3 regions of the Pseudomonas sp. SZ40 genome follow, and region 2 is predicted to be linked to each of the others. Evidence: predicted binding sites of a transcription regulator. Region 2 holds the regulator's gene; each other region holds the start of a gene.

Region 1 (9,772 bases), on a different contig from region 2:
GTTGTATTGGCAGCGCGAGCATGGCGACGGCCAATGGCTGTCCGCAGCGGAATGCGCGCAGAGCCTCGAAGGGCGGCCGGTAGCGCTGGTACTGCCGATGGAAGTGGCCAGTACCTTTCTGATCGGCCTGCCTACGCAAAAGGCACGCTGGATGCGCCAGGCACTGCCGTACGCCGTGGAAGAGCTACTGGCCGAAGAGGTCGAACTCTTTCACCTGGCCCTTGGTGAAATGACCGGCGATGGCCGTTACCGGGTATTTGCGATACGTCGTGCCCTGCTCGGTGGCTGGCTGGATGATCTGCAGGCGCTGCAACTGAACATCGCCGCCATCTACCTGGACGCCGACCTGCTGCCCCGTGACGGTGAGCAGGCCCTGCAGTTGGGCGAGCGCGTGTTGCTCGGGGGTGAACTGGAAGCGCGCCTGGCCATCACGCTCGAGCGCTGGCCACAGATTCGCAATTTCTGCGGCACTCTGGTGCAGCCCAGCACCTGCGATTCGCCCTATCAGTTTTTGGCCCAGGGGCGTGGCAATGCGGTCGACCTGGCGCAGGGTGAGTTCGCCCCGCGCAGCGACAACAAGGCCTGGACGGTCTGGCGGCCGTTCGCTGCCGTGCTGGGGCTGTGGGTGGTGTGCTATGTCGGCTTCTGCGTGGTTCAGGCCTGGCAATTGGAGCGCCGTGGCGATGCCTTCAACGCCGCCAGTGTGGCGCTGTACAAGGAGCTGTTCCCCGAGGACCAGCGCATCGTCAACCTCCGGGCACAGTTTGCCGAGCACCTGAACCAGGGCCAGCGAAGCGAAGGTGGGTTCATCAGCATGCTGGAGCAGGCCTCCGCTGCCATTGCCGAGGCCAAGTCGCCGCTGTCGGTGGTGCAGGTGGATTACAGCCAAGTGCGTGGCGATCTGGCCTTGCAGGTACGGGCCAAGGATTTCGCAGCGCTTGAACAATTGCGCCAGCGCCTGGTGGAAGGGGGGCTGAAGGTGCAGCTGGGCTCGGCCAGTCGTGAAGAACAGGGCATTACCGCCCGTGTAGTGCTGGGAGGTGGCGCATGAAGGCCCTGACTTTGTGGAAAGAAGAGGCTCTGGCGCAACTGCGGCAATCGCCCCTGGTCCAGCGCTGGCAGCACCTGCCCAGCCGTGAGCGCCTTGCACTGACTGTGCTGGCCGGGTTTCTGGCCCTGGTACTGCTCTATGTGGTGGTCTGGCAGCCGGTCGTCAAACGCCTCGACCGAGCCCGCGAGTATTACCAGAGCCAGCAGGTGCTCTACACCTACATCCAGGAGAACGCCTCCAGGGTTCGCGGAGCGGGTGCCGCCAAAGTGACGCTCGAGCCCGAACAGTTGCAAGGCCTGGTGACCGCCACTGCCCAGCAGCGTGGCTTGCCACTGGAGCGCCTGGACAACGACGGCAGCGGGCTGTTGATCTCCATGGCCAAGGTGCCGTTCGAGCCGCTGCTGCTGTGGCTCAGCGAACTGCAAGGCAAAGGGGTACGCCTGAGTGACGTCAACCTCGACCGTGCCGACACCGGCAAGGTGGACGCCAGGGTGACCTTGCAGGCAGGGCCGTGATGCAGCCGCTGCGCGTTGGCACCGCTCCGGCTCGGCAGCCCGGCTGGTAGCAGCCGAGCGGCCGGGCCGGACTACCCGCGCAGCTCAGGTCTGCCGACGCACCTCGCGCATCGCTGCCTTGTGCGCGGCCCTGACCAAGTCGCAGGCATCTTCGGTGAGCAGGTAGGCGGCTTCGCTGAGGTTCTGCACGTCGATGGCGTCTGCCTGGGTGATCTTCATGGCGGCGAGGCTGTGCAGCAGGCCGCGTACGGCGTTCAGGCGTTGCGTGGCGCTTTCCTGCAGGTCGAGGTAGGAGTTGTTGGTGTCGATCAGCAGCACCGGTGTGGTGGTTGGGTTGCTGGACAGGGGGAGAAGGTCAGTCATGGTGCTGGCCTCCGTTCTGGTATTCGGTGGGGAATGTGCATTCGTCATGGGTGTAGCTCCTAGAGTTGAGGAGCCGCCAACATCACTTCCACATGATGGGTGGCGGCTGTACACAGGTGTGGAAGACCGGAACTCTAGGAATCCGGCGCACCCGAAGGCGCCCTGCGCACAGCCACCATAAAACGAAACGGCGGGCACAAAAAAAGCGCCTGCTTTCGGTACGATGGCGCTTGTGCGCCTAGAGTTGGTCGGGCTTCCACACCCGGTCACTGATTTTGCAGCGACGCACCGACTATAGGCCCGCGGAGCTGGCCTGGCAACGTCAGCTGAAGCCTGCCCTGCCATGAATAGACGCCAGGTTCGAGCGGCGGCATTGGAGAAGCGAGAACCCCAGAAACGACAAAGCCCGCACTTGGCGGGCTTTGCGGGGTGTTCCCTGAGCATCCGTGTTGGATGGAGGGTAACAACGATCTGGCGCACCAGGCGGGATTCGAACCCACGACCCCTGCCTTCGGAGGGCAGTACTCTATCCAGCTGAGCTACTGGTGCGTTGCGGGGCGCAATCATACGCATGTCGCTGGCGTGCGTCCATGCTGCTGGTGGGGCTCGTCTGGCGGGTGGGGAAGGCGGGCTTCGGCTATAAAGAGGGGCGGTGCGAATGCCGATGATCGGCTGGGTTGTTAATTTTCTCGAACGGCCTATTGCCCTTTAACCCTGCTGATCTTAGGATCTGTTTGATATTTCAAACGGTGCATGTGGTTACGCTGAACTCTGGGCGTTACACCCCGTTCGAACGGCCAGGCAGTGGCTAATCTGTCGCTCTACCCATACCTGGGTTCGCTCCCAGCTTCTTTCGTCATCTTCTGGTGCCGTGGTGCCAGGATAGAGGAGACCGCCATGCAACTGAAAGACGCTCAACTGTTCCGCCAGCAGGCTTTCGTCAACGGTGCCTGGGCTGATGCCGACAGCGGCCAGACCATCAAGGTGACCAACCCGGCCACCGGTGACGTGATCGGTACCGTGCCGAAGATGGGTGCGGCCGAGACTCGCCGTGCCATCGAGGCGGCCGACAAGGCGCTGCCGGCCTGGCGTGCTCTGACTGCCAAGGAGCGTTCCGCCAAGCTGCGTCGCTGGTATGAGCTGATGCTGGAGAACCAGGACGACCTGGCGCGCCTGATGACCATCGAGCAGGGCAAGCCACTGGCCGAGGCCAAGGGCGAAATCGCCTACGCAGCGTCCTTCATCGAGTGGTTCGCCGAAGAAGCCAAGCGCGTCTATGGCGACACCATCCCGGGGCACCAGGCCGACAAGCGCCTGATCGTCATCAAGCAGCCGATCGGCGTTACCGCGGCCATCACGCCGTGGAACTTCCCGGCCGCGATGATCACCCGCAAGGCCGGCCCTGCGCTGGCCGCTGGTTGCACCATGGTGCTCAAGCCGGCTTCGCAGACGCCGTACTCCGCTCTGGCTCTGGCCGAGCTGGCCACCCGTGCCGGTATCCCGGCTGGCGTGTTCAGCGTGGTGACCGGCAGCGCTGGCGACATCGGCAGCGAGCTGACCGGCAACCCGATCGTACGCAAGCTGTCGTTCACCGGCTCCACCGAAATCGGTCGCCAGCTGATGGCCGAGTGCGCCCAAGACATCAAGAAGGTGTCGCTGGAGCTGGGTGGCAACGCGCCCTTCATCGTGTTCGACGATGCTGACCTGGACAAGGCCATCGAAGGCGCGATCATCTCCAAGTACCGCAACAACGGCCAGACCTGCGTGTGCGCCAACCGCATCTACGTGCAGGACGGCGTCTACGATGCCTTCGCCGAGAAGCTCAAGGTCGCGGTCGAGAAGCTGAAGATCGGCAACGGTCTGGAAGACGGCACCACCACTGGCCCGCTGATCGACGAGAAGGCCGTGGCCAAGGTCAAGGAGCACATCGAGGACGCCGTTTCCAAAGGCGCCAAGATCCTCTCCGGCGGCAAGGCCCACGCTCTGGGTGGCACCTTCTTCGAGCCGACCATTCTGGCCGACGTACCGAAGAATGCGCTGGTCTCCAAGGACGAAACCTTCGGCCCGCTGGCGCCGCTGTTCCGTTTCAAGGATGAAGCCGAAGTGATCGCCATGGCCAACGACACCGAGTTCGGTCTGGCTTCCTACTTCTACGCCCGTGACCTGAGCCGCGTGTTCCGTGTGGCCGAGGCGCTGGAATACGGTATGGTCGGCATCAACACTGGCCTGATTTCCAACGAAGTGGCGCCGTTCGGCGGCATCAAGGCCTCGGGCCTGGGCCGTGAAGGTTCCAAGTACGGCATCGAGGATTACCTGGAAATCAAGTACCTCTGCCTGAGCATCTAGGTAGTCGCTACTGCGCTTCGGTGATGCTGCGTTGGCGGGGCCGGGAAAAATGCTCATTGGCAACAGCCAACTCCGCTTTTTCCCGGCCCCGCCGCCTTGCCTGACCTTCGCTCGCTACGCTCCGATAGTGCGTGAAAGCAAAAATAGTCCCTGTGATCGGGGCGAGTGTTGCAGTCGATCATCGTATGCTGCGACGGCGCTGACCCGGTCATTTCATCCTTGAACCACACCGACGATGAGCGGTGAATGAGGAAGCCATGAGCAAGACCAACGAATCCCTGCTGCAACGCCGCCAAGCCGCCGTACCGCGTGGCGTCGGCCAGATCCACCCGATTGTCGCCGAGCGCGCCGAGAACGCCACCGTGTGGGACGTCGAAGGCCGTGAGTACATCGACTTCGCCGGCGGTATCGCCGTACTGAACACCGGCCACCTGCACCCGAAAGTGGTCGCCGCCGTTCAGGAACAGCTGACCAAGCTGACCCACACCTGCTTCCAGGTGCTGGCGTACGAACCCTACATCGAGCTGTGCGAAGAAATCGCCAAGCGCGTACCGGGCGACTTCGCCAAGAAGACCCTGCTGGTCACCTCGGGCTCCGAAGCCGTCGAGAACGCCGTGAAGATCGCCCGTGCCGCTACTGGCCGTGCTGGCGTGATCGCCTTCACCGGCGCCTACCACGGCCGCACCATGATGACCCTGTCGCTGACCGGCAAGGTGGCGCCGTACTCCGCCGGCATGGGCCTGATGCCTGCCGGTGTGTACCGCGCCATCGCGCCGTGCGAGCTGCATGGCGTCAGCGAAGACGAGTCCATCGCCAGCATCGAGCGCATCTTCAAGAACGATGCCCAGCCTCAGGACATCGCCGCGATCATCATCGAGCCGGTGCAGGGCGAAGGGGGCTTCTACGTCAACTCGCCAGCCTTCATGCAGCGCTTGCGTGCCCTGTGCGACCAGCACGGCATTCTGCTGATCGCTGACGAAGTGCAGACCGGCGCTGGCCGTACCGGTACTTTCTTCGCCACCGAGCAACTGGGCGTCGTGCCGGACCTGACCACCTTCGCCAAATCCGTCGGCGGCGGCTTCCCGATCTCCGGCGTCAGCGGCAAGGCCGAGATCATGGACAAGATCGCTCCCGGTGGCCTGGGCGGCACCTATGCCGGTAGCCCGATCGCCTGCGCCGCGGCCCTGGCCGTGCTGAAGGTGTTCGACGAAGAGAAGCTGCTGGATCGTTCCAACGCCGTGGGCGAGAAGCTCAAGGCCGGCCTGCGCGACATCGCTGCCAAGCACAAGGTGATCGGTGACGTACGTGGCCTGGGTTCGATGATCGCCATCGAGCTGTTCGAAGGCGGCGACCACAGCAAACCGGCTGCCGAGCTGACGGGCAAGATCGTCGCCAAGGCGCGCGACAAGGGCCTGATCCTGTTGTCGTGCGGCACCTACTACAACGTGGTGCGCTTCCTGATGCCGGTCACCATCCCGGACGCCCAGCTGGAAAAAGGCATCGCCATCGTTGCCGAGTGCTTCGACGAACTGGCTTAAGCCACGCCGTTGAAAAGGACCCGCTTCGGCGGGTCTTTTTTTGCCTGCGTTTGCCTGCGTTTGCCTGTCGGGCTGCGGCAGAGCGCTCGCTGACCTGTCTATACTGAGCCTCTTACACCTATGTGAAGAGGTTCATGGATGTCTGCAGCGGCCAGCGCACCGGAAGTTCTCATCGCCGATACCGATCCGTGGACGGCCGATCTGCTCGAGCAACTGGTGCTCGACGTGCGCTGCGACGCCGTGGTGATCCGTGTCAGCGATGGCCAGGCGGCCATGGCACGCTGCAAGCGACGTTTGCCGGAACTGGTGATCGCCGACAGCGAGCTGCCGGGTGTCGATGGCCTGGAGTTGCTGCGCCAGTTGCGCCGCCACCCGCGTACTCCGGCGTTGCCGTTCATCCTCATCAGCGGCCGCCTGGATGCCAACAGCGTGCGCGCCGCCAAGCCGCTGGCACCCACCGCCTATCTGGCCAAACCCTTCAACGCCGAAGCACTGCGCCAGCGCCTGGCTGGGCTGTTGCTCAGCGAGGGCGAGGAGCTGCTGTGCCCGATTCGGCCGCTGCTGGTGAACCGTCTCGAAGATTACCTGGACGCCATGCGCGAAGAAGGGCAGGGCGCGCCGCTATTGGCCTCGGTGCGTGACTCGGTCAGCCAGTACCTGAACAGCAGCGAGCCGAGCCTGCGTGAGCTGGAGCAGGTGTTCACCCGTGACCCGCAGATCACCGCCTGCCTGATCGCCGCCGCCAACAGTGCCGCTCACCACAACGGCTCCCCCTGTCAGACCCTGGCCCAGGCCCTGCCGCGCCTGGGGGTGGCACGCACCCTGAATCTGGTGCTGGGGCTTTCCGTGCAGCGCAACGCCCGGCTCAGTGACCCGCGCCTGGCCGAGCAGGGCGTGCGCACCTGGGCCGCAGCCCAGCGCAGTGCCGAGGTCGCTCACTGGCTGGCCTGCGAACTGTCGCTGGATGCCGAGCTCTGCTACACCGCCGGCCTGTTGCACAACATCGGCGAGCTGGCACTGTTGCGCTGCATGCAGGACTGGCAGGACGCTGGCGGCAGCCTCAGTGATGAGGAAATCGAACAGGCCATCCGCCTGCGCGCCGCCAGTTTCGGCTCGGCGCTGCGTATCCGCTGGCGCCTGCCGTTCGGGCTGCGCGAGCTGGTGGCGGCCTATTACAGCCTCAACAGTGGGGTGTTTTCCCGCGAAGCGCTGGTGCTCAACCTCGCCGGGCATGTGGTCGCGCTCGATGCGTCGCAAAGCCCCAGCGAGCTGCGCGAGGCCCGCTGCGTGCGCCTGTTGCGCCTCGACCCCGGGGTGCTCGAGCGGCTGCCTGCCCAGGCATCCGCCGCATGATTTCGGCATAAATCGCGCTGTAAAAATGTGTCGAAAGCCTGCCCCAAGCGTCTGTTCTCTTGCTCGAAACGGCTCGCTGCCGCCATGCTCGGGGAGCGCCGGATCATTCCGGGCGCGTTTCGGTCAAAGCTCGCTCTGCTTTTCGCAGCGCGGCTTGTCGCTCTGCTCAGGCTCACAAGGATATCGGTGTAGATGACTGACTACGATCTGTTGCTGGTAGGCGCAGGCCCGGCCCATCTCGGGGTTCTGCGGCGCTGGGCGCTGATCGAGCGGCCGGTGGGTCGCATCGCCCTGGTGGCCAGCGCCGCGCACACCTGGTACGCCGGCATGTTGCCGGGGCTGGTAGCGGGGCGTTACAGCGCCGAGGACTGCCAGATCGGCCTGGCCGCGCTGTGCCAGGCTGCCCAGGTCGAACTGATCGTCGCGCCGGTGGCTGCTCTGGATGCCGCCACGCGGCAACTTAGCCTGGGCGATGGCCGCGTGCTGCAGGGCAACTGGCTGTCGCTGAATGCCGGCGACCGGGTCGCCTGCCCGCCCCGCGAGGGCGACGCGATGGATGTGCTGGCGGTGAAGCCGGTGGACAGCTTCATCGCTGGCTGGCAGGCCTGGCAGCGCGAGCCTCAGCCTCTGGCGATTCTCGGTGGCGGCGTGGCCGGGGTGGAAATGGCCCTGGCACTGGCCGATCAGGTACCGCAGCTGGCGCTGTTTTGCGGCGAGCCGCTGCTGGCTGGCCACTGTGCCGGGTTGCGGATGCGCGCCTGGGGCCATCTGCGCATGCGCCGGGTGCAGGTGCGCGAGCATTGTCCGATCAGCCGCATCGACGGTGATTGCCTGATCAGCGGCGACGCGGCGGTGTGGCGTGGCGGTCGGCTGCTGCTGGCCAGCGGCGCCCAGGCATTCCCGTGGATCGCCGACAGCGGCCTGAGCTGCGATGGCGATGGTTTCGTGCACACCGCGCCGACCCTGCAGAGCCATTCCCATCCGCAGATTTTCGCCGTGGGTGATTGCGCCAACCTGCCTGGCGTGCGCAAGAGCGGCCTGTATTCCATGCGCCAGGTGCCGGTGCTGGCCGCCAACCTGAGCGCGGCACTGCGTGGCGGGCCGTTGCGCGACTTCAAGACCAGCGGCCAGCGCCCGCTGCTGCTGGCCAGTGGCGATGGCGGTGCCTTGTTCGGCTGGCGTCAGTGGAGCGCCGGCGGGCAGTTCTACGGGCGCTGCAAGGACTACTTCGACCGCGCCTTCGTCAAGCGTCACAGCCTCAAGCGCTGATCGGCACTCTCCCGGAAGTCGACCCTCTGCTACCAAAGTGCCATAGCCCGGCGCATGATGAGATGGTCAACTCGGCCAGGCGGCTGCCGCGCCTCTACAGATACGCCCTGCGCTGCCGATGAGCTGAAACAAGGCTCGGCGCTTGCTGCGCCCGATATCCCGGCACCATAAAAACAATGAGGTTCGCCATGGGTTCTGGTTTTACGCATGACCGGCTGGCATTGGCCCTGCACGTGCTCGGCCTGCTCGCGTTGCTGGTGGTCTGGCAACAAGTGCACCTGCCGACCTATCTTGGCGTCATCGCGCTGTTGTCGCTGGCCCTGTGGCCGTGGCTCGGGCCCTGGCGCAAGGTTGCTGCGCCGCCTGCCGACGCCGCGCCGGCGGCCTCGCTGGATGAGCTGAGCCAGAGCCTGTCGCAGCACACCTGCCATAACGCCCTGTCGGCCGCCCAGGTGGCCTTCACCGTGCAGCAACTGGCCGGCAAGCTGCAGTCGCAACTGGCGGCGGTCGAACAGATCGGCGAAGGTGCCCACGCCGTGACCCGCACCGAACAGAGCAACGCCGAGCGCGCCGGCCAGACCCTCGGTGCGGCGCAGACCGTGCGCACCAGCAGCGCCACCGGCCAGGCCGAGCTGCAGCAGGCGATCAGCCGCATGCAGCAGCTCAGCGCCCAGGCCGCCGCCAGCCGCGAGCTGATCGATGGCCTCGGGGCGCGTACCGAGCAGATCGAGCAGGTCACCCAGGTGATCCAGTCCATCGCCAGCCAGACCAACCTGCTGGCGCTCAACGCCGCCATCGAGGCTGCCCGCGCCGGTGAACAGGGCCGCGGCTTCGCGGTGGTCGCCGACGAGGTGCGCAGCCTGGCCGGGCGTACCGCCACCGCCACGGGGGAAGTCGGGCAGATGGTCGCCGATATCCGTCAGCAGAGTTCGGCGGTGGTCAACCATATCCAGCGTCAGGCCGAAGAGCTGGAAGCTGCCGCCCGACAGATCGAATTCACCGGTGAGCAACTGCGCGGCATCGCCGACCTGGCGGCCGATGTCGACACTCAGGTGGCGCAGATCAGCGCCGGCACGGCGAGCAACCACGAACACCTGGCCGAGCTGCTGGTGGCGGTCGAGCAACTGCGCGGCGACGTGCGCAGCAGCGAGGATCAGACCCGGCAACTGGGCAAGGCCGCCGAACAACTGGTCGGCCAGGCGGAAAGCGTCAGCGAACAGTTGGCCAGCGTCGGCCTGGACAGCTATCACCAGCGCATCTACGACCTCGCCCTGGAAGGCGCCGCCGCGATCGGTCGGCAGTTCGAGGCGGATATCCAGGCCGGGCGCATCAGCCTG
Region 2 (9,772 bases):
GACGGCAGCAGGGAAATTCGTTCGTGACTGGTCGGCAGCAACAGCTGCTGCGGCAGCCCCTGGGGCACGCTGCCCTGATGCTGGAACAGGTCGAAGACGCTGTGTTCGAGGCTATCGGGATCGTGACCGAAATAGCTGGTCATCGAACCGTGCGGGTCGAGATCGACTACCACCACACGTTTGCCGGCGTCTGCCAGCAGACCTGCAAGGGCGATGGTCGAAGTGGTTTTACCCACGCCGCCTTTCTGATTGGATACAGCCCAAACTCTCATACTCTTCATCCTCCCGGAGCAGGCTGAGCCCGGCCGAGACTGAGTGCCCACTTCATTGCGCAGGCGACGGGGAATTGACGGCGCCATTGGCTGGAGCCTGTGCTGCAGGCGCTGAAGCAGGTTGCGTGCCAGCACGCTGCATCGCCGCATCCGGCTGGGCATTGGCGCTACCCACGCCGCTTACACTACGCCGCACATCGAGATTACGCGAGACCACCAACACCACTCGACGATTGCGCGCCCTGCCCTCTGCCGTGGCGTTGTCGGCTACCGGCTGAAACTCGCCATAGCCCACCGCCGCCATGCGTGACGGATCGACGCCATCCATGGCCAGCATCCGTACTATGCTGGCAGCGCGTGCGGTAGACAGCTCCCAGTTGGTTGGGAACTGCGCGGTTCTGATCGGCTGATTGTCGGTGAAGCCTTCCACGTGCACAGGGTTGCCGTAGGGCGCCAGAATCTTGGCAATCTTCTCGATGATCTCGAAGGCTGCATCGTTGGGCAGTGCATCGCCGCTGGGAAACAACAGCCCGGAGCTCAATTCGATTTCGATCCACAGCTCGTTGCCGCGCACTTTCAGCTGATCGCTCTGCAGCAGCCCGCCGAAGGCCTCACGCACGCTGTCGGCAATGCTCTCCAGGGTCGAGGCGGCGATCTGCTGCGCCGTCTCCTCATCCACCATGGAGCGATCCGGCTCGGTGGTGCGCGGTCGCTCATCACCCACCGGAATGGGTTTGATCGAGCGATCAGGCTGATTGAACACGCCCGTCAGGGTTTCCGAAAGGATCTTGTACTTGCCTTCGTTGATCGAGGAAATCGAGTACATCACCACGAAGAAGGCGAACAGCAGCGTGATGAAGTCCGCGTAGGACACCAGCCAGCGCTCGTGATTCTCATGCTCTTCGTGGCGGCGTCGGCGAGCCATGATCAGTTCATGAAGCCTTGCAGCTTCAACTCGATGGAGCGTGGGTTCTCACCCTCGCCGATGGACAGAATGCCTTCGAGGAGCATTTCCCGATACGCCGACTGGCGCATGGCCACGGACTTGAGCTTGGCACCGATGGGCAACAGCAGCAGGTTGGCGATGGCCACGCCGTAGATGGTAGCGACGAAAGCGACGGCGATCCCGCCACCGAGCAGGCTCGGATCGGCCAGATTGCCCATCACGTGGATCAGCCCCATGACCGCGCCGATGATGCCGATGGTCGGCGCGTAGCCGCCCATGCACTCGAAGAACTTGGCAGCCTGTATGTCGCGACTTTCCTGGGTGTAGAGATCGACCTCGAGAATACTGCGGATGGCTTCCGGCTCGGCGCCATCGACCAGCAGTTGCAGGCCCTTGCGTGCGTAGGGATCGGCTTCGCCGTCGGCGACCGCCTCGAGGCCGAGCAGGCCCTCCTTGCGCGCGGTCATGCTCCAGTTCACCACCCGGTCGATACCGCCAGGCAGATCGATCTGCGGCGGGAAGAAGATCCAGCGCAGGATGCTCATGGCGCGCTTGAATACGATGACCGGCGTTTGCAGCAACGCCGCCCCCAGCGTACCGCCGATCACGATCAGCGCCGCCGGGCCGTTGAGCAGTGCCGAGACATGACCGCCTTCCAGGTAATTGCCGCCAAGTATGGCGACGAATGCCAGGATGACACCGATCAGGCTCAGTACATCCATCAGAGGCAGGCCTCGACCAGATGCCGGCCGATGTCATCCAACGGGTACACCGCATCCGCCAGGTTGGCCTTCACGATCGCCATGGGCATGCCATAGATCACGCAACTGGCTTCGTCCTGCGCCCATACCTGGCTGCCCCCCTGCTTGAGCAGGCGAGCGCCTTCGCGACCATCGGCCCCCATGCCGGTCAGCACCACGGCCAACACCTTGTCGTTGTACGACTTGGAGGCAGAACCGAAGGTGATATCCACGCAGGGTTTGTAGTTCAGACGCTCGTCGCCGGGCAGGATGCGGATGGTGCCGCGCCCGTCGATCATCATCTGCTTGCCGCCCGGCGCCAGAATGGCCAGCCCGGGGCGCAAGATGTCGCCATCCTCGGCTTCCTTGACGTTGATCTTGCAGAGTTTGTCCAGACGTTCGGCGAAGGCCTTGGTGAAGGCCGCAGGCATGTGCTGGATCAACACGATCGGCGTCGGGAAATTCGCCGGCAACTGCGTTAGCACCCGCTGCAGAGCGACCGGGCCGCCGGTCGAGGTGCCGATCGCCACCAGCTTGTAGGCCTTGCGCTTGGGCGCAGCACTGGCGCTGGACGAATGACGTTCGGCAGGCGGGTGACTCACGCTTGGCTGTGGCCGCGCCGCGGGTGCAGGTGCGCTCGACGTACTGGCAGGTCGGCTCAGGCTACCGCCGGCAGGCGGCGTCAGGGACGCCGTGCCGATCCCCCGGCGGTTGCTGCGCGAAATGCTGTGCACCTTCTCGCACAGCAGTTGCTTGACCTTCTCCGGGTTGCGCGAGATGTCCTCGAAATTCTTCGGCAGGAAATCCACCGCCCCGGCATCCAGCGCATCCAGGGTGACCCGGGCGCCTTCGTGGGTGAGCGAGGAGAACATCAACACCGGTGTCGGGCAGCGTTGCATGATGCTGCGCACTGCCGTGATGCCGTCCATCAACGGCATCTCGTAGTCCATGGTGATCACGTCCGGCTTGAGTGCCAGCGCCTGATCGATGGCCTCACGTCCGTTGGTGGCCGTGCCGACCACGGTGATGTTGGGATCGGACGAGAGGATCTCCGAAACCCTGCGGCGGAAGAAGCCGGAGTCGTCGACCACCAGTACCTTGACAACCATAAACACTCCTAAGCGGCACGGCAGAGGCCGCGCCGCGGACGATCAGATACGCCGTGCGTAGCGTTTGAGCATGCTTGGCACGTCGAGAATCAGGGCGATGCGCCCGTCGCCGGTGATGGTCGCACCCGACATGCCAGGCGTGCCTTGCAGCATCTTGCCCAACGGCTTGATCACCACCTCTTCCTGGCCGACCAGTTGATCGACGACGAAGCCGATACGCTGATTGCCGACGGTGAGAATCACCACATGGCCTTCTCCTTGCTCTTCGTGGGCAGCCTTGCTGACCAGCCAGCGCTTGAGATAGAACAGCGGCAATGCCTTGTCGCGAACGATCACCACTTCCTGGCCGTCGACCACGTTGGTGCGCGACAGGTCGAGATGGAAGATCTCGTTGACGTTGACCAGCGGGAAGGCGAACGCCTGGTTGCCGAGCATCACCATCAGCGTCGGCATGATCGCCAGGGTCAGTGGCACCTTGATGACGATCTTCGAACCCTGACCTTTCTGCGAGAACACGTTGACCGTGCCGTTGAGCTGGGAAATCTTGGTCTTCACCACGTCCATGCCGACGCCACGGCCGGACACGTCGGAAATCTCGGTCTTGGTCGAGAAACCGGGGGCGAAGATCAGGTTGTAGCATTCCAGATCGGTCAGGCGATCGGCGGCGTCCTTGTCCAGCAAGCCCTTTTCCACGGCCTTGCTGCGCAGCACGTCGGCATCCATACCCTTGCCGTCATCGGTGATCATCAGCAGGATGTGGTCACCTTCCTGCTCGGCGGACAGCACCACGCGCCCGGTACGCGACTTGCCAGCGGCCTCGCGTTCTTCCGGGCTTTCCACGCCGTGGTCGACCGCGTTGCGCACCAAGTGGACCAGCGGGTCGGCCAGGGCTTCGACGAGGTTCTTGTCGAGATCGGTCTCTTCACCGACCAGCTCCAGATTGATCTCTTTCTTCAACTGGCGAGCCAGGTCGCGAACCAGGCGCGGGAAGCGCCCGAAGACCTTCTTGATCGGCTGCATGCGGGTCTTCATGACCGACGTCTGCAGATCCGCGGTGACCACGTCGAGGTTGGACACGGCCTTGGACATGGCCTCGTCGCCGCTGTTGAGCCCCAGGCGCACCAGGCGGTTACGCACCAGCACCAGCTCGCCGACCATGTTCATGATTTCGTCCAGACGCGCGGTGTCGACCCGCACGGTGGTTTCCGCTTCACTGGCTGGTGCAGCAACGGCCGGCGCAGCCGCTGCCTTGGCCGGCTCTGCCTTGGCCGCAGGTGCTGGTGCTGGTGCCGGCGTAGCCTTGGCAGCTACCGGCGCAGCGGGTTTGGCTGTCGGCTTCGGCGCTGGGGCCGCAGCGGCTGCGGGGGCAGGAGCGGCAGCAGCGGGAGCGACCGGTGTCGGCTCGACGAACTTGCCTTTGCCATGCAACTGATCGAGCAGCGCTTCGAACTCATCATCGGTGATTTCGTCGCTCTGCGCCGCGGAGCTGGCGGATACGGCAGGAGCAGCCGGTGCCGGCGCTTCCACCGCAGGAGCCACGAACTGGCCCTTGCCATGCAATTGGTCGAGCAAGGCTTCGAATTCGTCATCGGTGATGTCATCGCCGCTGGCGCTGCTCGCAGCGCTGGCCGGAGCAGGCACAGGCACAGGCGCTGGCGCCTGGACAGCAGCCGCTGCTGGCGCTGCGAACTGGCCTTTGCCATGCAACTGGTCGAGCAGCGACTCGAATTCGTCATCGCTGATTTCATCATCAGAGGCGCTGGCTTGCGGCTGCGGCTCGTCACCCAGGGCGTCGAGCAACTGCTCGAACTCGCTGTCGGTGATATCCGACGAGGCTTCGGCTGTCACCGGCTCGGCGACAGCAGCAGCCACTGGCGCAGCGACTGCGGCAACTGGCGCCGGCTGGGCACTGGCCGGCTCGGCCAGACGCGCCAGGGCGGCCAGCAGCTCGGGAGATGCAGGCGTCGGCTCGGCGCGCTCGCGCACTTCGGCGAACATGCCATTGACGGCATCCAGCGCCTCGAGCACCACGTCCATCAACTCGGAGTCGACGCGACGCTCACCCTTGCGCAGGATGTCGAACACGTTCTCGGCGATATGACAGCACTCCACCAGCTCATTGAGCTGAAGGAAACCGGCACCGCCTTTTACCGTGTGAAATCCCCGAAAAATCGCGTTGAGCAGGTTCATATCGTCCGGGCGGCTTTCCAGCTCTACCAATTGCTCGGACAACTGCTCGAGAATCTCGCCGGCCTCTACCAGGAAATCCTGGAGGATTTCTTCATCGGCGCCGAAGCTCATATGACGTGCTCCTAAAATCCCAGGCTGGACAGCAAATCGTCGACGTCGTCCTGGGAAGAAGCAACGTCATCACGCTTATCGGCATGAATCTGCGGACCTTCACCATGTGACGCAGGTTTTTGTTTGTTTTGCTCGGCACGCAGCTCTTCGTGGTCGTGATCGATACCCGCGAAGCGGTCCACCTGACTGGCCATCAGCACCAGTTTCAGCAGATTGCTCTCGACCTCGGTCACCAGTTGCGTGACACGCTTGATCACTTGCCCGGTCAGGTCCTGATAGTCCTGCGCCAGTAAAATGTCGTTCAGATGCCCGGACAGCTTGCTGCTGTCACGCTGGCTGCGCGCCAGAAACAGCTCGATGCGCTTGGCCAGTTCACGGAACGCGTCAGCGCCCATTTCACGACGCATGAAGCGCCCCCAATCCTCGCTCAGGGCATCGGCTTCGCTGCTCAGGTCGTTGACCAGCGGCGCGCTTTGCTCGACCAGATCCATGGTGCGGTTGGCTGCACGCTCGGTCATGGTCACGACGTAATTGAGCCGCTCGGTCGCATCGGAGATCTGCGAGACCTCCTTGGCGTGAGGCATGCGCGGGTCGAGCTGAAAATTGACGATAGCGTTGTGCAGCTCACGGGTGAGCTTGCCGACTTCGTGGTAAAGACCACGGTCGCGCGCCTTGTTCAGTTCGTTGATCAGCTGTACCGCTTCGCCAAAGTTGCCTTGTTCGAGGCTGTTGACCAGTTGGCGGGCATTGCTTTTCAGGGTCGACTCGAGGTCGGCCTCTTTTGAATCATCGTGTTCCATAACAACCTCGCGGCAGACATCAGCCGTTGACCCGCTCGAAGATTTTCTCGATCTTTTCCTTGAGCACCTGGGCAGTGAATGGCTTGACCACATAGCCGTTCACACCGGCCTGGGCGGCCTCGATGATCTGATCACGCTTGGCTTCTGCCGTAACCATCAGCACGGGCATCTGCTTGAGGCGCTCGTCGGCACGCACTGCGCGCAGCAAATCGATGCCACTCATGCCCGGCATGTTCCAGTCGGTCACCAGGAAGTCGAAGCTACCGCTCTGCAGCATCGGCAATGCGGTGGTGCCGTCGTCGGCCTCCGCGGTGTTGGTGAACCCCAGATCACGCAAGAGGTTCTTGATGATCCGTCGCATCGTCGAGAAATCATCGACGATGAGGATTTTCATGTTCTTGTCCAAGTCGACCTCCGTACAGTCCTAAAACGCCTCGGCATTCCAAAGCGCTTATAAATCGTGAAACCGGCCTGGCGGAACGCCGCAAACCTATTGCGCCCGGCTTTGCTGCGTCCACTGTGTATGTCCAGCGCCTGAAATTTCCCTATGCGCGCCATTCCACCAACCGCGCGCGTAAACGCGCGGCACACTGACTGTGCAATTGGCTGACCCGCGACTCACTCACTCCCAGTACCTCGCCGATTTCCTTGAGGTTCAATTCCTCGTCGTAATACAGCGACAACACCAACCGCTCACGCTCCGGCAGGTTGCTGATGGCATCCACCAGCGCGGCCTGGAAACGATCGTCTTCCAGTTCATGCGATGGCCCATGGTGCAAAGAATTCGTGTCTTCCTGCAGTCCGCCGCTTTCGCCTTCCTGCAACAGGTCGTCGAAACTGAACAGGCGGCTGCCCAAAGTGTCGCCAAGAATGCCGTAGTAATCTTCGAGACTCAATTGGAGTTCGGCAGCAACCTCCTGATCTTTAGCGTCTCGCCCCGTTCTGGCTTCGATTTTTCTGATTGCGTCGCTGACCATACGGCTGTTGCGGTGTACCGAACGCGGTGCCCAGTCGCCCTTGCGGACCTCATCGAGCATGGCGCCACGAATGCGAATGCCGGCGAACGTCTCGAAACTGGCGCCCTTGCCGGCGTCGTATTTGCGCGATGCCTCGAGCAGACCGATCATCCCGGCCTGGATCAGATCATCCACCTGCACGTTGGCGGGCAACCGCGCCAACAGGTGATAGGCAATGCGCTTGACCAACGGCGCGTAACGTTCGATCAACTGATGCTGTGAATCTCGTGCTGTTGCCTTGCTGTACATACGGAGTCCAGAGGCTGTCGTCATACAGCCGTGTCTGCAGTCGGTTGTTGCACCAGGCGCTCAACGAAGAATTCCAGATGGCCTCGCGGATTGGCCGGCAGTGGCCACGCATCCACCTTCTGGGCAATCGCCTTGAACGCCAGCGCGCACTTCGAGCGAGGGAACGCCTCATACACCGCACGTTGTTTCTGTACGGCCTTGCGTACCGATTCGTCGTACGGCACCGCGCCCACGTACTGCAGCGCGACATCCAGAAAACGGTCGGTCACCTTGGTCAGCTTAGCAAAGAGATTACGGCCTTCCTGCGGGCTGTGCGCCATATTGGCGAGCACCCGGAAACGGTTCATGCCGTGGTCACGGTTGAGGAGCTTGATCAGCGCGTAGGCATCGGTGATCGAGGTGGGTTCATCGCACACCACCACCAGCACTTCCTGGGCGGCGCGCACGAAGCTCACCACCGAGTCGCCGATACCGGCGGCGGTATCCACGATCAGGACGTCGAGGTTGTCGCTGATGTCGCTGAAGGCCTGGATCAGGCCGGCGTGCTGCATGGGCGTGAGCTGCACCATGCTCTGGGTGCCGGAGGCCGCGGGAACGATACGAATGCCGCCAGGCCCCTGCAGAACCACGTCTCGCAGTTCGCACTGGCCGTCGATGACATCGGCCAGGGTGCGCTTGGCCGTCAGGCCGAGCAGCACGTCGACGTTGGCCAGACCGAGGTCGGCATCCATGAGCATTACGCGCCGACCGAGATCCGCCAACGCCAGCGACAAATTCACCGACACATTGGTCTTGCCAACGCCGCCTTTGCCGCCGGTCACCGCGATCACCTGTACGGGATGCATACCCATGTTATCTACACACCTTATCTAACTTCGCTTTAAGCCTTAGGGCCATTGTGCGCTGCCGTGGCGAGCACAACCAGCACTTCGCCACACCTGCCTGTTCATCCTGCACGTCGTGCCGGGTCTTGGTACAACCCGGCGAACATGTCGGCCATCGTGTCTTCGCTCGGCTCATCCGGGGCCTGCAGGCCAACGGCACGGCTGACCAGCTGATGACTGCGCGGCACATGAACGTCGTCCGGGATCCGCGGACCATCTGCCAGATAGGCTACCGGTAGACGGTGGCTAATAGCCAGACCCAATACCTCGCCCATGCTGGTCGCTTCGTCCAGTTTACTCAGAATGCAGCCAGCCAGCCCACAGCGCTTGTAGCTGTGGTAGGCCGCCTTGAGCACCTGCGCCTGGCTGGTAGCCGCCAGCACCAGGTAATTGCGCGCGTTGACACCGCGGCTCGCCAGCGTCTCCAACTGCATGCGCAGCGCCGGATCGTTGGCCGGCAAGCCGGCGGTGTCGATCAGTACCACGCGCTTGCGCACCAGCGGTGCCAGCGCCTGAGTCAGTGACTGACCAGGATCGACGTGGGTCACGGATACGCCAAGGATACGGCCAAGGGTCTTGAGCTGCTCCTGGGCACCGATGCGGTAACTGTCCATGCTCACCAGAGCGATGTTCGTGGCGCCGTACTTGAGTACGTAGCGCGCTGCGAGCTTGGCCAGGGTGGTGGTCTTGCCCATGCCGGCCGGGCCAACCAGAGCGATCACGCCGCCCTCTTCCATCGGCTCCTGCTTGGGCGTCTGAATCGAGTGTGCAAGGTGCGCAAGCACCATGCGCCAGGCCTGACGCTGATCGCTCAGCGAGGCAACGCGATCGAGCAGCGTACGCGCCAGTTCACCAGGCAGGCCCATGCGTTGCAGGCGACGCCACAGGGTGGCCTGTTGCGGGCGACGAGCCTGCAGCTGCCCCCAGGCCATGGAGCCCATCTGCATTTCGATCAACTCACGCAGGCCATGCAATTCGGAGCGCATGGACTCAAGGGCAGACTGATCGACCGAAGCCGAGACCGGCTTCTTCTGCTGACGCTCGAGTACCGCGTCCAGGCTGTCGACTGGCGCGGCAGCAGGCGCTTCGGCGAACATCTGACGATCCTTGCCGGCATCGAGCTGCGCACGGGTGGTCAGTTCGGCCTGGGCGGAAGCGATGCGCGACTGAGTCTTGCGCAGCTCGGCCTCCAGCGCCGGATTGGCTTGTCGCGCCGGAGGGGGCGCAACCTGATAATCGAGCGCGGCCGTCAATTCCACGCCACCCGCTACTCGGCGGTTACCGATGATGGTCGCGTCAGCGCCCAGCTCATCACGAACCAGCTTCATGGCTTGGCGCATATCGGCGGCAAAAAAGCGTTTGACCTGCATGGCCCGTACCCTCGATTAGTTCTGCCCCACCGTCGCAACGATGGTGACCTGCTTGTTGTCCGGAATTTCCTGGTACGCCAGAACA
Region 3 (9,772 bases), on a different contig from region 2:
CGCAGCAACTTGACCTGCATAGGCAGCGGCATGTCGCCAATCTCGTCGAGGAACAGCGTACCGCCATTGGCCAGCTCGAAACGCCCGGCACGGCTGGTGATTGCGCCGGTGAAGGCACCCTTCTCATGGCCGAACAGTTCACTTTCCAGCAATTCCGCGGGAATCGCGCCGCAGTTCACTGGCACGAAGGGCGCTTCACGGCGCTTGGAATGGTAATGCAGGTTGCGCGCAACCACTTCCTTGCCGGTGCCCGACTCGCCGAGGATCAGCACGCTGGCTTCGGTATCGGCCACCTGCTGCATCATCTGCCGCACCTGCTGAATGGCCCGACTGGTGCCTACGAGGCTGCGAAACAGGTTCGGCTCGCGCTGCCGACCACGCTCGCGAGCCTGGTCGTACATTTCGCGGTACACCTGGGTACGGTGCAGAGAATCCAGCAGCTTGTTGTAGCTGGGCGGCATTTCCAGCGTGGCGAGCACGCGACGGCGAAATTCTTCCGGCCATTCGGTGATGGCATGCTCGTCGATCAGCAGCACAGGGAGAAACTCATCCCATGCAGCGAACTGCTTGAGCAGGTCCAGGGCTCCACCCTTGAGCCGGACCTCGCCGAGCAATACGCCAAGCACGACTCTGCTGGATTCCAACTGATCGGCCATCTCGCGCCAATCGCCACTGCCGCAGGCCAGATGATCCTCGCCGAGAAAATTGAGGATCACCGATACATCACGGCGTCGCTCGAGGTTGTCATCAATCAGCAGGAGTTTGGTTTCACGCCACATAGTTGGTCTGGCCCAGAAAGAAAAAGCCACCTAACGCCTTTTAGCGCCAGCATTTGGCCAGCAGTTAAGACAATTATTGGCGCTTAGTCAATTTTATGGCGTGTTTTTTTGTTAACTAAAAAATTGGCGGGGTGATATTTCGCGACAGCTGGTGGATTCATCCCGGTGCAGGGGTGAAGTCATGCGATGACGGGCAAGGCGCGGATCGCCTCGGCCCATGATCTGATTAGGCAGATCAGCCGAACAGCTGATAGACCTTAGCGCCTTGTTGCGACTGATTCAATTGAATCAACTCACCGGCCAGCCGCTGACGTTCGACCTGACAGGCACTCACCAGATCCTTGTACAGATCCAACAGTTCCTGCATACGAGCGCGCAAGGCGCCGTCGTCATCCGCGGCATCGACCATTGCCTCTTCAACAGCCTGGCGGCACTGCAGGTCCAGTTCACCGATGGCAGCCCAGTCCTGGGTGGACAACGCCTGACGCATGGCGCTACCGGTGCTCTGCAAGCGCTGAACAGATGTATTCACGGGGATGCTCCTTTCACGCGTGCCTGTCACTGGGCGATTGCGTCCCAGCCGGTTTTTACATTACGCAGCAGACCGGCAACTTCATCGAGCGGCTCGACGCTGTTCTTCAGATTAGCTTCGAGCAAACGACGGGTCATGTAGTCGTACAGGTTATCCAGATTCTCGGCCAGTTCGCCACCCTGCTCCAGGTTCAGACCAGCACGCAGGCCACCGATGATGCCGATGGCCTTGCCGATCAGTTCACCCTTCATCGCGAACTGCTCACGCTCCATGGCACCACGCGCCTGAGCCAGACGAGTCAGGCCACCTTCCATCAACATCTGGATCAGACGATGCGGACTGGCATCGACGGCCTGAGCCTGAGTGTTGACGTTTTGATACTGACGCATAGCGGCCATGGCGTTCATGCTGATGTACTCCAGTGTACAGCGGGAATACTTAATGTATCGGCATGGCGGGCGTGAGCTTTAGCGGGGATTAATCATTAATGTAGATTCCAAGTCACACCATGAAACTGGCTGTCACCGAAGAGCGCACACGCTCGGACAACCAGAAATGGTGGCTCGCGCTGGAGCGCAACGACTCAACCGCCATGAGTAGGCGGCCTGCTCACTCTGGGGGAGGCAGTATGGCCGATCGCGGCAGAGCGGCTCAGCTTGCAGTGGGCTCGACCTCTGGGCCAATCGCTTTCCAGGCATCACGGATCTGCGTCAGCAATTCCTGCACTTCTTCCAACCTGCGCGGCGTCTCGTCGAGCGCTACGCCAACCAATCGGCGGTTGATGTAGTCATACAAGTTGTCGAGATTCTGCGCCAGCTCGCCGCCGAGCTCCTTGTCCAGGCTCGACTGCAGTACCGAGATGATGGAGATCGTGCCGCTGACCGCCTCACCGCGTAACCCGGGATTAGCCTGCTGCTGTGCCAGCAGCGCCAGTGAGATTCGCTCGATGGCGCCATCCAGAAGGAGGTGTACCGCCTGATAAGGCGTAACGACCTGACTGGTTTTGACGCTTTTGTAAGTATCGATAGGACCGTTCATTTAGCTACTCTTCTTCACTACACCGGGCAGACTGGAAAGCGTGTTCTGCAGCTGACTGCTGGTACCATTCAACTGACCGACCAGAGCGTCCATCGCGTTGAACTGAGCAAGCAAGCGCTTCTGCATACTATCGACACGCAGCTTGAGATCTTCGGTTTGCTTCTTGATATCGGTTCGGGTGGACTCCAACGCCTGCATACGCTGCGAAAGGATGCCGCCCGTCTGGCTGTATGCAGCGACCTGGCCATCGAGACGCTTCGCCAAGCCGGTATCACCAAGGAAAAATGACCCGACCGCATCGAAATTGCTTTTCAGTGCGGCATCGAGCTTGGTGTCCTCTATTTTCAGCGTACCGTCCTTCTGGGTGGTAATGCCCAGATCCGCCAGCACCTTCACACCATCACCGCCAACAGGGTTCACCAACTCGTTGCGAATACCGCCAAGCAGATTTCGAACGGTCGAGTCCCCTATAAGACCACCGACCAACGGCGTTCCATCCTCACCGACCTTGGTGACGCGGGTCAGATCGTTGGTGGTATTGATCAGCTTGTTATAGGCATCGACGAATTTCTTGATACCTGCTTTGACGCCGGCATTGTCCTCACCGACCTTGAGGGTCAGTGGCTTGTCCTTTTCGGTTGCCGCAAGCAACTCGAAGCTGACGTCAGCGATCGCACCCTTGATCGAGTTGGTCGGGCTGGTAAGCGCAAGACCATCGATGGAGAACTTGGCATTGGCCGCCTGGACGATAAATCCGGCAGCGGAGTCATCACCCGTAGCGAGCTTGTTACGACCATCGACACTGAGACCGGCAAGATCGCCACTGCCGGAAACGATGACGTCCTTGCCCTCGCCCGTCTCGTTACCACTGAAAACCAGGCGAGACTTGCCACTGGCAGGATCGTTGATCGTGCTGACGGTTACACCCTTCCCCTTCAACGCGGTATTGAGCTGGTCACGAATACTGGCAAGGTCAGACCCTGCGGTAATCTTCACATCGATAGCGGTACCGCTTTCGCCGAGCTTGACGCTCAGCGTCTCGTCGCCAGCTCCACTCTTGAAGGTGCCGTCCAGAGCTTTCGTCGCTACCTTGCTGGCCGAAGCGAGACTGTCCACGGTCACCTGGTAGTTGCCAGCTGATGCCGTCTTACCGGCAGTGGCCGTCAGCGCACTGGCGTTGGATGACGTGGCAGTACGTTTCTCGAACAGCGTCGCACTGTTGAGATCCTTGAGCGAGGTCTGGAATTCGCCGAGCGCGCTGTTCAGTTGCCCCAAGCCGGACAGCTTGGTGGTCGTCGACGTCGACAGGCGCGCCAGCTGCGCTTCCTTGGGCGCCTTCTCGGCGTTGACCATCGCCGTAACCAAATCAGAGATGGGCAGCCCTGAGTTGATGCCTGTCGAAACTCCACCAATAGCCATAATCTACTCCGTCACGATATTGACGCTCATGCGTGAAAGTTCATTCAGTCCCATCCTGCATTCAAAAACCGAGCCATGTCAGGCCTCGGCCTTGAACAGGAGACTGCGCACCTCTTCCAGACTCTCTGCCAAACGCAATGCCTCTTCAGACGGCAATTGGCGAATGACATCACCTGAAGCACGGTCGGTGACCTTGACCACAACCCTGCCGCTCGAGTCGTCGACGCTGAAATTGAGATCACGCCGAATGTTCTGTACGAAACTCTGGATGGACGTGACAGCATTATCCACCTGCTCGTACATCTGCCCCGCATCTTCAGCCGCGGCCTGCCCCTGACGCACAGCAGGCTGGTCACTAGACGCTTCTGAAGAAGCTGCCGCCCCGGCATACGCAGCAGGTACAGACGTACCTGTGGGCTTTGCCAGTACTGGCGACAAACTATTTATTGCGATGTCCATTTCTTTTACCTCGCAAGGCAAAACGGGGAGAAGCGCTATGCACTTCCCCCCGGAGTTTAGAGCAGCCTAGCCGACTTGGCTTACTGCAGGAGGCTGAGCACCGCCTGCGGCAGCTGGTTGGCCTGAGACAGGATCGCAGTACCGGCCTGTTGCAGGATCTGGTTCTTGGTCAGGTTCGCGGTTTCTGCCGCGAAGTCCGTATCCTGAATCCGACCACGTGCAGCCGAAACGTTCTCTGCGATGTTCTGCAGGTTGCCGATGGTGTTCTCGAAGCGGTTTTGCACGGCACCGAGGTCGGCACGTTGCTTGTCGATCGCTTGGATAGCCTGGTCGATGACGATTACCGACTCCTGGGCACCTTGTACGGTGCTGACGTCGATGTTGGTCATCTCCGTTTCGGTGACAGCTGCCGCGGCGGTATAACCACCGTTGGTGATGCCGGCAACAGAACCGCTGACACTGAGGGCAGACAGCGCGTTGGCGGTGCCTTCGGTGTTTTGACCAGAAACCAGCGTGGTCACACCAGCATCATCCACGAACGCACCTACACCGATGTTCGCATCGTTGATGGCAGTTGCAACGGACTGGCTGAACTGAGCAGCAGTCGCGCCGCTAGCCACGCTGACTTCAACAGAGAAGTCGGTGCCATTCACAGTGCCGGCAACGGTAACGGTGCCCGAAGCGGAAGCGGTACCAGTAGCAGCAGCCACTGAGCCTTCGTAGTACTTGCCCTTCAGCGACGACGTGCTCATTTCGTCGATTTTTACGCTGATGGTTTCGTTGGCCGCGCTACCTACCTGGAAGGTAGTGGTGCCGAAATTGCCATCCAGCAGTTTCTTGCCACCGAAGGTGGTGGTGTTGGAAATACGGTTCAATTCTTTCTTGAGCTCGGTCACTTCCGAGTTCAGTGCTTTACGCTCGCCTTCGCTGTTCGAGCCGTTGGCCGACTGCAGGGACAAGTCACGCATACGCTGCAGGATGGTGGTCGACTGCTGCAGTGCGCCTTCAGCGGTCTGCGCCATGGAGATGCCGTCGTTGGAGTTCTTCACCGCAACGTTCAGGCCGTTCACCTGGCTGGTCAGACGGTTGGCGATTTGCAGGCCAGCCGCGTCGTCCTTGGCACTGTTGATGCGCGAACCGGTCGACAGGCGCTGCAGGGAGGTGTTGAGCGCGTTGGACGAGGTGTTCAGGTTACGCTGAGTGTTCAACGACGCAATGTTGGTGTTTACGGTCAAAGCCATGATGTTTGTCCTCCATCGGACACTAACGTGTTTGCCTGGGCTTGCGACTCTGGCCTGCAATGCTCAGGCAACATTGAGTTCGCTTTCATACTCTTTATCGACCTGAATCTGCGAAGCTTTAGGAGAGAAGTTGATTTTTTTGCGGCTCCCTTGACAACCCTGGAGCCATGACCCCTCAACTTCCGCCTGAACATCATATCGGCGCTTGTTTTGAATTCTTGAGCCTGACAATAAATCCGCGCCAGAGCATCGACACCTCAGTCAGGCAACCACGCTTTTTGCCAGGCAATCAGGTTGTCTCCCTCAAGCATCCAGTCACGCATGACCTGCTGGTGCAACATATCGCCGGCACGGGCCGTTGCGTCCAGATCGGCAAGGTGCATCCTTATTGCATCTACCCAGTCCCGATAACGGTTCTTCACACGGGTTACCGACAGATTTCCCTGGTAGCTGCGCACATCACTGCAGACCACTGGAAATCCGCAAGCGCCATACTCGAGCAGGCGAAGGTTACTCTTGCACTCGTTGAACAGGTTTTCTTCCAATGGGGCCACTGCCAGATCCAGGTTGAGCGCTGCCAGTGCCTGCGGATAGGCATTGATGTCTACCCCCTGGTGAATCTCCTTGACAGCGGGCCGCAGTTTTTCCGGGCACATGCCCATGAACACCCAGTCGACCTCATCGGCCAGCGCGATTACCACATCGGCGATCATGTCCAAGTCGCCGGTGTGCCCCACGCCTCCCGCCCAGCCAACCCTCGGTTTCCGCGAGCGGATGCGCGAAGTGACAAGCCCTTTCCACCAGGCAGGAGGCAAGCAATTCTCGATAACCCGGATGTCATCATGCAAACCACTACAAGCCTCTGCCAGTGCCTGAGTCGACACGACGAAGCGATCCACATAGCCCAACCCGCGGCGCATGGACTTCAAAATGTCCTTCGGCATCTGAGCACGGTGAATACTTTTTACCGGCAGATTCGGCAGATAGTCATCGAGCTCGTAGACCTTTAGTGCGCGTGAGAATGCCTGCATGCGGCGCATCGCATCGAAGCGCTCATCACCAATCTGTTTCTGCAAGATGATGACATCAGGCTCGTAGCGCTCCAAATCCGTCACATGCATGAGGCCTGGGGACAATCCTCCTTCGACCAGCCCCGCCTGCTGCAAGGCGCTAAATGGCTGGATCACTCGATAGTGCCCCGAACCATAGTTGTCGGACGGGTGAGCGAGCACCGTTGGCAAAGGTTTCCACGACGCCAATGGCCGCCATGACAGGGCAGTATCGGCCAGCCTGAACCCACCCGGCTGAGAGAGGGAGAAATTCGGGTTGTAGGCAGGATCCCGTGCCAGCACGGGCAGCCACTTGGCATACATGGCATCGTGCTCAGTTGTGCTGCCCCGGGTCAGGTCTGCTGGGTCAAGCATCAACTGGGAGAACGGCGTCCACACCGTCAGATAACCGGCCTGTCTCGCTTTCAGACATAGGTCAGCCCCTGCGTAGCGCAGGGGTACATCGCTTTCGCTCAGCCCCCCCAATTGCAGGTACAACGCTTTTTCCACCAGCAGGCAGTCATGCCCCACGGCGCTGCTGTTCTGTACCACCTGTAAGCGCTGCATATAACCAGGCGCATCCAGCGCCTCACCAGCATACGGCTTGCCCAGCGGCCCCTGGAGCCCCAGGATCAGGCTAGCCTGAGCGATTTTTCCATCGGCCGACAGAAGCTTGGCGCCTACGCAGCCCACTTCCGGACGTTGCGCATGGTTCAGCAACTCATCGAGCCAGTCATCACTGATCGCAGCCGCATTGGTTGAGAGCAGAAGCAGGTAGTCTCCATAAGCCTGCTGAGCAGCCTGATTAAGCAGCGCCTGAGGCTCCAGCAGCTCGCTACTGGCAGGCAGTACCCTGACACGGGCTTCGCCAAGCGAGGCTAACGCACTGAGCCATGCACCGATCTCTTCTGCCTGGAGAGAATGCTGAATCAACAGCAATTCGTAGTTCGAGTAGCGGGTGTTCTCAAACACACTCTCTACACAGCGCTGCAGGTGTTCGAGGCGCTCGCCAGGAAGAATCAAAAAGGATACGAGAGGCGATTGCCCATGACCGTAGTCGATTCTGTAGCGCCCCGGTTTCGCCGAGGCTACAGCCGCATACGAGTAGCCACGCTGCTGCAGATGCTGGGTGATTGCCTGCTGTTCGGCCTCGTTGTCGGCAAGCGCAGGCGCCTCTGTGATCAGCAAGGGTTCAGCCACATGGCCCAAGCCATCGAGGCCACCCTCGTTGATCAACCTGAGAATCAGCTCCAGCTCCGGGGCATGCTCGAAGGCAGGGTCGAACCCTCCAGCCGCCACCACGACATCCCTGCGGAACAACCAATGCCTGGCCATTCCCGCCGGGAAACTCAAGAGATAGTCAAGATTGAAAGCAGGGCGCAACGCAGCAGCCAACTGCCCGTCCTGGCGAAACATTTCGTCGCAGTAGATTGCACGGCAATCAGGAGCTGTAAGCAACTCCAGCCCGGCCATCATAAGGCCTGAGGGTGTCAGCTCGTCCCCTGCACGAACCAGAACGCACCAGTCGAAAGACGAGGCCTGCAGCATCTCGTTGAGAGGCACGATCCATTGATCGGGTCGCACCGCTACGGTCTGAGAGGTTATTGAAGACTTCGGAATTTCTTCAGCACAGCTCAGCACGAACGCCTGCACGTTCTCATAGTTCTCGCGGGTGCTTTGCAGAGAGGCAAGCGTTAGCGCCAACGCTGCGCTATCTCCCTGCAAGTCCAGAATCAGAACACCGAAGTGTGCCGCCTCACCTTGACCTTGCAGGCGCTCATCCACCAGTTTTTTCTGAGTGGGTGTCAACGTGCGCTTTTTCAGCCAAGCCAGCATGCTTGGCGTGGTGCGGACAACGTCGACATCACCTCCAAGACGCTGCAGCAGCGCTGCCCTGCCTGCAATCACCGCGGCACTGCCGGTGTCGCTGTGGCGCCGGTAAATTTCCCGGTACAACGACGGATAGTCCTTGAGCGCCTGCTCAGAGCGACGAGCGGGAGCCGACTCGTCAGCGCGCATGCGTACCTGCACGGTTTCCTGTTGCAGATGATGGAAAGGCAACCGAGCGGCAAGCCGCTGCAGAAAATCCCAGTCCTCCAGACCTGACAAGGTCTCGTCGAAGTCGCCGACCTCCAAAGCCACGGAACGCGGCCAGGCAAAGGTATTGACCGGAATGTAGTTGTCTACCAGCAGGCGCTCACGTGAATAATCACCATGGGTATAACGACTCTCCTGGTTGAGAATGTGGCGCCCCCCGTTCTCGAGTCGCTCGGCAATGAACAAAGCGTCGCTGTACACCACCTCCCCCGGATGCTCCTGTAGCCCACTCGCCAGCACCTGAAGGTGCTCTGGCAGAAAAATGTCGTCGTCGTCCAGATAGACCAGGTACTGACCGCGAGCCAGGCGATGGGCTGCGTTGCGCGCCCCAGCAGGCCCCGTATTGCGGCCCTGGCGTAAGTAGGTAATACAACAGGAGTACTGATTCAGGAGCGACTCGACACCTTCTCCGTGGTCATTCACGAGAATGACCTCGAAATCCTTCAAGGTCTGCCTCGCGATGCTGTCAAGGGCATCCTTGAGCAGATCGGGTCGGTTGTAGGTCGTGAGGATAATGGAAAAGAGTGGATACTCGCCTCGCATGGCTTGGGCCTGTAGCCGCTCACACAAACGCTTTGCTCGCTCGCCCAATGGCGTATGGCGTTCCTGAGGATATAGCGCCATACGCCTTTCGATGTGTGCTAACACCTCTCGCTCTCGCCCCTTGAGCAGCTGCTGCGCATTGCGCTCAAAGACACCTTCGACTATTGCGAGATGGCCTTCTAGCGGTTGGTTAGATGCGTAGAAACTGCTCGATTCCTGCGCGCCATGCCAGCGGTAACTGACGCCAGGGATATCGATATAGGCAAAGTCGGGGTAACGCTCGGCCATCTGCACGACCATTTCCCAATCTCCGGCCCCATAGGTCTTGCCGGGATTCCAGGTCTTGCAAAAGGCCTCACGGCGATAGATCACCGCAGATGGCGTCATGTAAAGATCATGGATCAGCAGATCGGCAACTTCATTGCGACCACCGAAATAATCCGAAATGCGGTATCCAGGGTGCCGAGGCTGATTCAGCGCCTGCCCTTGTCCATCGACCCATCTGATCCCGGTATAACCCACTGCAATATTGGGTTTTTCCTCCAAAACGGGAAGCAAACGAGATAGATGACCTGAATTGAAGAAGTCATCGGCAGATAGGAACGTGAAGTAGCG

What was found. Region 2 encodes FliA, which starts transcription of late flagellar genes. Its sites were predicted from a motif close to CTAAAGTTTNNNNNNNNNNNGCCGNTAA; they were not measured.
Region 1: the regulator FliA is predicted to act here: its motif matches at 8,530-8,557, upstream of ACT9T4_RS24435 (methyl-accepting chemotaxis protein).
Region 3: the regulator FliA is predicted to act here: its motif matches at 5,563-5,590, upstream of ACT9T4_RS18150 (flagellin).

Annotation. Positions count from the first base shown of each region.
Region 1 is NZ_JBQWIF010000049.1:23,314-33,085, forward strand. Features, by position in the region: gene gspL (type II secretion system protein GspL) at 1-1,051, shown strand, start outside; gene ACT9T4_RS24400 (type II secretion system protein M) at 1,048-1,566, shown strand; gene ACT9T4_RS24405 (hypothetical protein) at 1,651-1,929, opposite strand; tRNA gene ACT9T4_RS24410 (tRNA-Arg) at 2,402-2,478, opposite strand; gene gabD (NADP-dependent succinate-semialdehyde dehydrogenase) at 2,827-4,275, shown strand; gene gabT (4-aminobutyrate--2-oxoglutarate transaminase) at 4,533-5,813, shown strand; gene ACT9T4_RS24425 (HDOD domain-containing protein) at 5,952-7,166, shown strand; gene ACT9T4_RS24430 (FAD-dependent oxidoreductase) at 7,359-8,435, shown strand; gene ACT9T4_RS24435 (methyl-accepting chemotaxis protein) at 8,624-9,772, shown strand, end outside.
Region 2 is NZ_JBQWIF010000048.1:3,267-13,038, forward strand. Features, by position in the region: gene ACT9T4_RS24115 (ParA family protein) at 1-272, opposite strand, end outside; gene motD (flagellar motor protein MotD) at 325-1,197, opposite strand; gene ACT9T4_RS24125 (flagellar motor protein) at 1,200-1,940, opposite strand; gene ACT9T4_RS24130 (protein-glutamate methylesterase/protein-glutamine glutaminase) at 1,940-3,067, opposite strand; gene ACT9T4_RS24135 (chemotaxis protein CheA) at 3,110-5,368, opposite strand; gene ACT9T4_RS24140 (protein phosphatase CheZ) at 5,380-6,168, opposite strand; gene ACT9T4_RS24145 (chemotaxis response regulator CheY) at 6,188-6,562, opposite strand; gene fliA (RNA polymerase sigma factor FliA) at 6,714-7,457, opposite strand; gene fleN (flagellar synthesis regulator FleN) at 7,454-8,284, opposite strand; gene flhF (flagellar biosynthesis GTPase FlhF) at 8,380-9,687, opposite strand; gene flhA (flagellar biosynthesis protein FlhA) at 9,703-9,772, opposite strand, start outside.
Region 3 is NZ_JBQWIF010000024.1:38,266-48,037, forward strand. Features, by position in the region: gene ACT9T4_RS18120 (sigma-54 dependent transcriptional regulator) at 1-779, opposite strand, end outside; gene ACT9T4_RS18125 (flagellar protein FliT) at 1,015-1,311, opposite strand; gene fliS (flagellar export chaperone FliS) at 1,338-1,718, opposite strand; gene fliS (flagellar export chaperone FliS) at 1,963-2,349, opposite strand; gene fliD (flagellar filament capping protein FliD) at 2,350-3,768, opposite strand; gene ACT9T4_RS18145 (flagellar protein FlaG) at 3,847-4,227, opposite strand; gene ACT9T4_RS18150 (flagellin) at 4,308-5,468, opposite strand; gene ACT9T4_RS18155 (glycosyltransferase) at 5,726-9,772, opposite strand, start outside.